2 regions of the Rhodococcus sp. 320_ES genome follow, and region 1 is predicted to be linked to the other one. Evidence: predicted binding sites of a transcription regulator. Region 1 holds the regulator's gene; the other holds the start of a gene.
What was found. Region 1 encodes LexA, which represses DNA repair genes until DNA is damaged. Its sites were predicted from a motif close to CGAACANNTGTTCG; they were not measured.
Positions count from the first base shown of each region.

Region 2: the regulator LexA is predicted to act here: its motif matches at 2,315-2,328, upstream of AC59JP_RS13275 (HNH endonuclease signature motif containing protein).

Region 1 is NZ_JCAWAG010000001.1:934,628-939,041, forward strand. It holds gene ptsP (phosphoenolpyruvate--protein phosphotransferase) at 1-842, shown strand, start outside; gene AC59JP_RS04715 (acyl-CoA dehydrogenase family protein) at 948-2,090, shown strand; gene lexA (transcriptional repressor LexA) at 2,152-2,934, opposite strand; gene AC59JP_RS04725 (hypothetical protein) at 3,212-3,541, shown strand; gene nrdR (transcriptional regulator NrdR) at 3,570-4,028, shown strand; gene hrpA (ATP-dependent RNA helicase HrpA) at 4,014-4,414, opposite strand, start outside.
Region 2 is NZ_JCAWAG010000003.1:566,898-571,311, forward strand. It holds gene AC59JP_RS13255 (STAS domain-containing protein) at 1-314, shown strand, start outside; gene AC59JP_RS13260 (STAS domain-containing protein) at 333-692, opposite strand; gene AC59JP_RS13265 (PaaI family thioesterase) at 796-1,311, opposite strand; gene AC59JP_RS13270 (SDR family oxidoreductase) at 1,350-2,246, opposite strand; gene AC59JP_RS13275 (HNH endonuclease signature motif containing protein) at 2,362-3,891, shown strand; gene AC59JP_RS13280 (putative quinol monooxygenase) at 3,800-4,102, opposite strand; gene AC59JP_RS13285 (MFS transporter) at 4,172-4,414, shown strand, end outside.

The sequences.
Region 1 (4,414 bases):
GCGCACGCGCCGCGAGTTCGACTGCGGCGGAGGGAATCGGCCTCTTCCGGACCGAACTGAGCTTTCTCGACCGCGACACCGAACCCACCGTCGACGAGCAGGCGGAGATCTACGGCCAGGTGCTCGACGCGTTCGACGGCAAGAAGGTGGTCATCCGCACCCTCGACGCCGGGTCGGACAAGCCGATGCGCTTCGCCAACCACCCCGACGAAGCCAATCCGGCACTCGGCGTGCGCGGTATCCGCATCGCCGAGGGCAACCGCGGCATCCTCTACCGCCAGCTCGACGCCATCGCCGCCGCAGCGAAGACGACGGGCTCCGAACCGTGGGTGATGGCACCGATGATCGCGACGGCGGCCGAGGCGGAGGCCTTCGCGGCCGACGTGCGCGAGCGAGGGCTCAAGCCCGGCGTGATGATCGAGGTCCCCGCCGCAGCGCTGCTCGCCGATCGCATCCTCGACCACGTCGACTTTCTGTCCATCGGTACGAACGACCTCGCGCAGTACACGATGGCCGCCGATCGCATGTCCGCGAACCTCGCCGGACTGACCGACCCGTGGCAGCCCGCCGTCCTCACCCTCGTCTCGCAGACGGCGAAAGCCGGTGCGAGAGTCGGTAAGCCCGTCGGTGTGTGCGGCGAGGCCGCGGCCGACCCGCTGCTGGCGTGTGTCCTCGTCGGCTTCGGGGTCACCTCGCTGTCCGCCGCGTCCGCCGCCGTGGCGGGTGTCGGTGCCAAGCTCGAATCGGTGACACTCGATCAGTGCCGTCAGGCAGCGGAGGCAGTACTGGCCACGTCGAGCACCGACGAGGCGCGCGCCGCGGCCGCCGCGATCCTGAGCTGACGCCCACGTCGGTCACGGATGGTGCACGCCTTGGTCATCGACGCGTGTCGGCGCCGGTCGTACAGTCGAGAGAACTGGCGCACGGCCACGATCTGAGGAGAACCGATGGAACGCACCCTGTTCGAGCCGGAGCACGAGCTCTTTCGCGAGTCGTACAAGAAGTTTCTGGCGCAACACGTGGCGCCGTTCCACGACGAGTGGGAGAAGCAGAACATCGTCGACCGCGGTGTGTGGGTCGAAGCCGGTAAGCAGGGCTTCCTCGGCACCGCTGCACCCGAAGATTTCGGCGGCGGTGGCGTCAAGGACTTCCGCTACAACGCCGTGGTCACCGAGGAGACGACGCGCGCCGGGTTCAGCGGAATCGGCTTCACGCTGCACAACGACGTGGTCGCGCCGTACCTGATCGAGCTCACCAACGACGAGCAGAAGGCGCGCTGGCTGCCGGGATTCTGCTCGGGCGAGATCATCACCGCGATCGCCATGACCGAGCCGGGTACGGGTAGCGACCTGCAAGGCATCAAGACTCGGGCCGTCCGCGACGGCGACGACTGGGTGCTGAACGGTTCGAAGACGTTCATCACCAACGGAATCAACGCCGACCTCGTGATCGTGGTCGCCTGCACCGATCCCGACAAGGGCGCGCAGGGCTTCAGCCTGTTCGGCGTGGAGCGCGGCATGGCCGGATTCGAGCGAGGACGCAACCTCGACAAGATCGGTATGAAGGCGCAGGACACGGCGGAACTCAGCTTCACCGACGTCCGGGTGCCCTCCGCGAACCTCATCGGCGAGGAGGGCATGGGCTTCATCTACTTGATGAAGAACCTGCCCCAGGAGCGACTGTCGATCGCGGTGGTTGCGGCGGCGGCCATGGAGTCCGCCCTGGAGATGACGATCCAGTACTGCCGTGACCGCAAGGCCTTCGGCAAGTCGATCGGCAAGTTCCAGAACACCCGTTTCGTGTTGGCGGAGTTGGCAACCGAGACCACGGCAGTGCGCATCATGGTGGACAAGTTCATCGAGTTGCTCAACGACGAGAAGCTGAGCGTCCAGGAAGCCGCGATGGCGAAGTGGTGGACCACGGAGTCTCAGGTCAAGCTGATCGATCGGTGCCTGCAGCTGCACGGCGGCTACGGATACATGAAGGAATACCCGATCGCCAAGGCGTACATGGATTCTCGCGTGCAGACCATCTACGGCGGCACCACGGAAATCATGAAGGAGATCATCGGCCGCGGGCTGAATCTCTGATTCGTCGAAGACAGAAACACCCCGGATGCACGACGCATCCGGGGTGTTTCTTCGTCTCGGGTCAGAGCTTGCGCATGACCGTCACGACCTTGCCCAGAACCACCGCGTGGTTGCCCGGGATCGGCTCGAACAGCGGGTTGTGCGGCATCAGCCACACCTGACCGTCGATACGCTTGAAGGTCTTGACCGTCGCCTCGCCGTCGATCATGGCGGCAACGATGTCGCCCTGCTCAGCCACGTTCTGCTGCCGCACGACAACCCAGTCACCGTCGCAGATCGCGGCGTCGATCATGGACTCGCCCACGACGCGCAGGAGGAAGAGAGAACCGGACCCGACGAGCTCGCGGGGGAGCGGGAAGACGTCCTCGACGGCCTGCTCGGCGAGGATCGGACCGCCGGCCGCGATACGACCGAGAACGGGCACGAACGTCGGGGCGGGCAAGCGCTCCGCATCGGCGGTCGCGACCTCCGTGTCGATCTCAGGGGCGCTCTGCGGCGCGTCCTGTGCGGGATCGTCCAGTCCGCGAACGTCCACCGCGCGGGGGCGATTCGGGTCCCGCCGCAGGAATCCCTTTTTCTCCAAGGTGCGCAATTGATGCGCGACGGACGACGTGGAGGTGAGCCCCACCGCATCACCGATCTCTCGAATGCTCGGCGGATATCCGCGCTCGCGAACCGACGCGTGGATGACTTCGAGAACGCGGCGCTGGCGATCGGTCAGGCCTGCCGTGATGTCGGCATCGGGCACACCGACGGCCACCGAACCCGACTCGGGCGCAGCGGCGTCCGGCTCCGTGCCCTTCTTCCGTGTTGCCGTTGTGGATGACGAGTTGTCGTCCTTCATTCGCCTGGCCTCCTGGTTCTGCATTCGTGTTTCGCCTGCCGTTCGATTCGAACGAGCTGTGCGATATGCCACGAATTTAGACCGAAACACCTGTTCGATCAAACACCTGTTCGAAGCGTGTCGCGTGTTTCGCAGACTTTGTCGGAGCTGCGTGCTACAAATCGCACATGCGTTCTTTCGAACGCGTGATCGAACATCGAGCATTCGAACGTTCGAACGTTCGAACACCGACACAGTCGGCCCACCACGGGTCGACGCGCAGCAAGGAGTTGTTTCGATGACCACCAGCTCTGTTCTCACCAGCACTGTTCAGGCCAGCTCTTCGGTCCGCACGCGTCGCAGCGCACCGGTGCGGCGTCCGGTCGGTACGCGGCCTGCCGCCGGAACGGTCGATTACGGTCAGTGCGGGCCGGGCGTGTCGCGGACCGAGCACGAGCAGCCTTCGCGGATGTCGGTCGGGCAGATGCTCGCGGTCGCCGTGACCACCGCTGTCCTGTCGCTCGGCTTGATCGGCGTAGCCAACCTGCGTGCCGACACCAACGATGTGCAATCGCCCACATCCACGTCGATCGTGCAGGGCGAGCTGGGTGCGGCGGGCGCCCGCTGACGGAAATGCCGGCGGGTAGTCTTGCCTCATGCATTGCCCGTTCTGTCGACACCCCGACTCGCGAGTCGTCGATTCGCGCGAGGCGGACGAAGGTCAGGCCATCCGTCGGCGACGGTCCTGCCCGGAGTGTGGACGACGGTTCACCACAGTCGAAACCGCGGTGCTGTCGGTGGTCAAGCGCAGCGGCGTCACCGAGCCGTTCAGTCGCGACAAGGTCATCAAGGGTGTACGACGGGCGTGCCAGGGCCGCGACGTCGACAACGACGCCTTGGGATTGCTGGCGCAGCAGGTGGAGGACGCGGTTCGATCCTCCGGATCGGCCGAGATCCCCAGCAACGAAGTCGGTTTGGCCATTCTCGGGCCACTACGTGATCTCGACGAGGTTGCGTACCTGCGCTTCGCGTCGGTCTATCGCTCGTTCAGCAGTGCCGACGATTTCGAGCGCGAGATCAAAGACCTCCGAGAGCATCGCTCAACCACGGCGTAGGTCCTCGATGACCCGTCGGACTCGCTTCTCCGACACCGGATACGGTGTCCCCAGCTTCTGAGCGAACAAGTTCACGCGCAGTTCTTCGATCATCCACGCAACCTCCCGGATAGCAGGTGCGGTGCGACGCGCCTCCGGAACAGACTGCAAGAGGGTGTCGTAGTCCGCGTAGACCCGGTCGAGCGCATCCATACCCACACGATCACGCTGCGCACTGGACGGCAGTGCTTCGAGTCGGTCGATCGCGCCCTGAAGGTACCGCGGAAGTTCGGCGAGGTGCTTCTCACCGGTCTCGAACACGAACCCGGGGAAGATCAGCGAATCCAGTTGTTCGCGAACATCTTCGGCAGCTTCCCCCGTCGCCCCGTGGAGGGCCGAACGCAGCC
Region 2 (4,414 bases), on a different contig from region 1:
TGGTCTCGGTGCGCGGTTCACTCGACCTGGCCAGCGCCCCACACCTGTCGGAAGCTGCCTATCCGGCTGCGGAATCGGCGACCGACGGCCTCATCTTCGATCTGCGGGGCGTGCAATTCATGTCGTCCAGCGGCGTCACCGTCCTGGTACGCGCAATGGACCTGCTCCCCGAGGGAGCGTCTGCGGCCATCGTGGCCTCACAGCCGGCGGTGCAGCGTCCGATCACGCTGAGTGGTCTCGACCGTGTGATCACGACGGTTCCCGACGTGGGGGCGGCCGTCGACTTCGTCAGGTCGGCTGCGTCCGGCGCCTGACAGTTCGAGGCGGGCGTCTCAGGCGGGCGACAGCGAGTCGAGCGCTTCTTTGCGAGTGTGGTGAACCGCGAGGACGTCGCTGAGACCGACCAACTCGATGGGGCGACGTGTGACATGGCTGTCCGCAACTACCACGATGTTCACGTCGGAGGTGTCGTTGGCCGTCAGCAGGACGGTGATCGCGCTGGAGCTGAGGAACTCGACCCTGGAGAAGTCGACGACCACGCCCTTCGTCTCGGACGACAACGCGCGGTTCACTTCGTCGGAGAAGGCAGGCGTGGTGCTCATGTCGAGCTCGCCGGACACAGCGACCACCGTGAAGGAGCCCACGACCTCGACGTTTACGTCGAAGTGAGCGGGGCGGTACCTGTCGGTCATGCATCACTCTCCAGGGCGGCCGAATACGAAGGAAAATTCGATCGCGGCACTGGGCTCGACCACGCGTTAGAAGTGTACTAGAGGCCCTTGATGCACTTGGCCGTCACTGTGCAGAGTCGTCGCGCCCGAGAACGACACAACTGCTCGTCGCGGATGCGAGGAGGCGGCCGGAGCCGTCCCGAAGCTCGGCTTGGGCAAGTGCGGTTCGCCGCCCGACGTGGACGACGGTGCCGGTACACGTGACGACGCCCGTGTCCGCGCGAATTCCACGCAGGTACTTCACGGACAGGTCGAGGCTGGTGTAGCCGACGCCTGTAGGCAGCATGGTCTGCACTGCGCACCCGGCCGCGGAGTCGAGCAGTGTGGCGATGATGCCGCCGTGCACCGAGCCGATCGGGTTGTAGTGATACTCCTCGGGCACCAACGTGAAGACCGCTCGACCTTCGCTGGCCTCGGTCAGCTCCGCGCCGGTGAGCGCCATGATCGGCGGGGACGGAATGTCCCCGGACGCCAAGCCCTGAACGAAGTCGAGACCGGTGCGGGCGGAGGCGGCCTGCGCCGTCGTCATCGGGTCGGTCCAGGTGAAGGTGCGGGAGCGCGTATCCCGGTCGGTTGTCATGGCGCTACGGTAACACCCCTGGCTAGCCTTTGAACTAGTCAGCTGAACGGTTTCCCGCCGGTCACGGCGATCGTCTCGCCGGTCGTGTAACTGGATTCGTTGGACGCCAGGAAGACGTAGGCCGGCGCCAGTTCCGCCGGTTGCCCCGGGCGGGCCAGAGGGACCTCGTCCCCGAAGCTCTCGAACTTCTCCTTGGGCATCGTCGCCGGGATGAGCGGAGTCCAGATCGGCCCCGGAGCAACGGCATTGACCCGAATGCCACGCGAAGCTTGATCTGCGGCAAGCCCTTTGGTGAAGGCGACGATGCCTGCCTTCGTGGTCGCGTAATCCAGCAACTCCGGCGACGGGCTCGACGCCTGAATCGACGCGCTGTTGACGATCGCCGATCCGGGTTCCATCACCTCGACGGCCTTCTTCGACAACCAGAACATCGCGTAGAGGTTGGTCTTGACGACCCGATCGAATTGCTCGGTCGTGATGTCCGCGATCCCGCCCATCTGCGCCATCTGGAACGCCGCGTTGTTGACGAGAATGTCCAGTCCGCCGAGATGCTCGACCGTCGTGTCGACGAGGCTTCTGCACCACGCCTCGTCACGGATGTCGCCCGGCAGTGAGAAGCCTTTGCGCCCAGCGCTGTCGATCAGTCTCACCGTGGCGTCGGCGTCGTCCTGCTCGGCTTCGAGATGGCTGACGACCACGTCGGCACCCTCGCGCGCGAACGCCAATGCGACGGCACGCCCGATTCCGGAGTCTCCTCCGGTGATCAGGGCCTTCCGGCCTTCCAGCCGGCCGGACCCGCGGTAGGAATCCTCGCCGTGGTCGGGGGCGGTGACGAGTGCACTCGTGAGCCCGGGGTGGTCGATTTCGCTCTGCGTCGACCGATCCGGCATGGGGAATGCAGTGGTCGGGTCGGACTTCGTGTGTTGGTCCGTCATGTGATTCCTTCGAGTCGATGTACCCCGTCGAGGCGGTGTACCCGAGGCGCGCAATCGCAATCATCGATAGAACGTATGTTCGAATTCTGTCGGTGGTGGGCGCTATGGTTCGGCCATGCTTTCGGGGGGAAGTTCGCACGGCGAGTCCGGTGCGGCAATGCATCAACTCGGCGACGCAACGTTCGCCGAGTTGATCGCCGCCGTCGCTGACGCTGTGGCTGCTCTCACCGCTGCCGACACGTCGTTGCTGTCGGATCAGGACCTCCGAACGGTGTGGGCGCAGTCGGTCCGTGCCGCACGCATTCTCGAAGGTGCATCGAATGTCAGCTTGGCGCAGCTACTGGACTCACACGGCTTCGACGACATCATGGGCCGCAACACCGAAGTCGTCGGAGCCCTCGTCAATTGCGGAGACGGCGAAGCGGCTGCACGGATCAAGGCGGCGCGAACGCTGGCTCCCCGCACCTTGCCGTCCGGCGAACGAGCAGACGCGAAGTACCCGGCCACCGCGGAGGCCGTGCGGGACGGAGTAATCACCTCGGCGCATGTCGCCGTGGTCCACGACTTCGACAAGGAACTGTCCGACGACGTTCCACCCGACGTCCGCGAAGCAGCGGAGCGCCAACTCGGTAACCTCGCCCGCCACACGCGGCCGCGGGAGTTTCGCCGGGCAGCAGAAGCGTTGGCGCAGATGATCGATCAAGACGGCAAGCCCCCGCGGGACGGTGAGGAGCCGAAGCGGCCTACCTACATCACGTTCGACCGCCAGGGCAAGGACGGAATGTCCGATGGCCGGATGCGCGTCGACGCCGAGATGCGGGCACTCATGGAGTCGGTCTGCGCCAAGGGCGGGAAGCCGGGGAACGCTGTGGGTGACGACAGTGACGCCGCACCGTCCGAACGCTGGGACTCCCGATCCGCCGGGGAGCGAAACCACGACGCCGTGAAGGCCGCTCTCACCGGATATCTCGCATCGGGGGCCCTGGGCAAGCATCGCGGCGTCCCCTGTGTCCCGATTGTCACGATGACCCTGGACCAGCTCGAGTCCGCCTCAGGGCTGGCGCTCACCGCGACAGGGACGCGACTCGACGTGCGAGACGCGATCCGGATGGCCTCCGGGCAGCACGCGTTCCTGCTGCTTCTCGACGAACACGAACGGCCACTGTTCATGGGTCGAACGAAACGTCTTGCAACGCAGGATCAACGGCTCGCCCTGTACGCGACCGAGCACGGGTGCAGTTTTTCCGGATGCTCGGCGCCGGGGGTGTGGTGTCAGGTGCACCACACGGAGGAATGGGTGGTCGACGACGGATTCACCGACATCGATTCACTCACCTTGGCGTGCGAGCGTCACCATCGGTTGGTCGGTCCCGGCGACGATCAATGGGCAACCACGATCGCGGGTGACGACCATGCCTACCCGGGCCGCACGCTGTGGCATCCACCGAAGGCCCTCGATCCGAACCGGACCGGCCGGGTGGAACCACTTCTTCCACCCGTACGAGCTGCTGTACCCGCCCGATCACCGCCGGTGAGTCACGAGATCGACGCCGTCAGAACGGCAGTTCGATCCGGCCGGAGAACACTGTCTTCACCGGCCTCGCGGCGACGATCTCGCCGAGCTTGCTGGCGCCCTCCGGAGTGAGTCGCCATGCCGCGTACGCGTCGTGGGCCTCGGTGTTCTCCCAGAGCTCGACCACGATCACGTGCGCGGGATCCGCGTCGTCGACGATGACTTCGAGTCCCTGGTTCCCGGGCCACGCACGGGTCGCCTTCAGCGTTTCGACGATCACCTTCTCCGCCTCGTCGAGACGGGTGGGGTCGAGGTGCATCTCGAGGTGAACTACTGCGGACACGAGTGACTCCGTTCACGAAGGGGCAAAGCGCTTCGACTGTACTGCCGACAGCACGGCAGGATGGACACTGTGCCCGCACCCTCGTGGAACCGAACCCTGGCAGTCCTCGCGATCGCATCGTCGGTGGCCGTCAGCGTGATCTATCTGCCGCAGTCGATGCTCACCGAATTGGCGGTCGACCTCGGTGTGGCACCCGGTGCGGCGAGCGTGATCGCCACTGCCGTGCAGATCGGTTACGCGCTCGGAATTTTTCTCTTCGTCCCTCTCGCCGACAAAGTTCATCCGAAGCGCCAGGTCACCGTTCAATCCGTC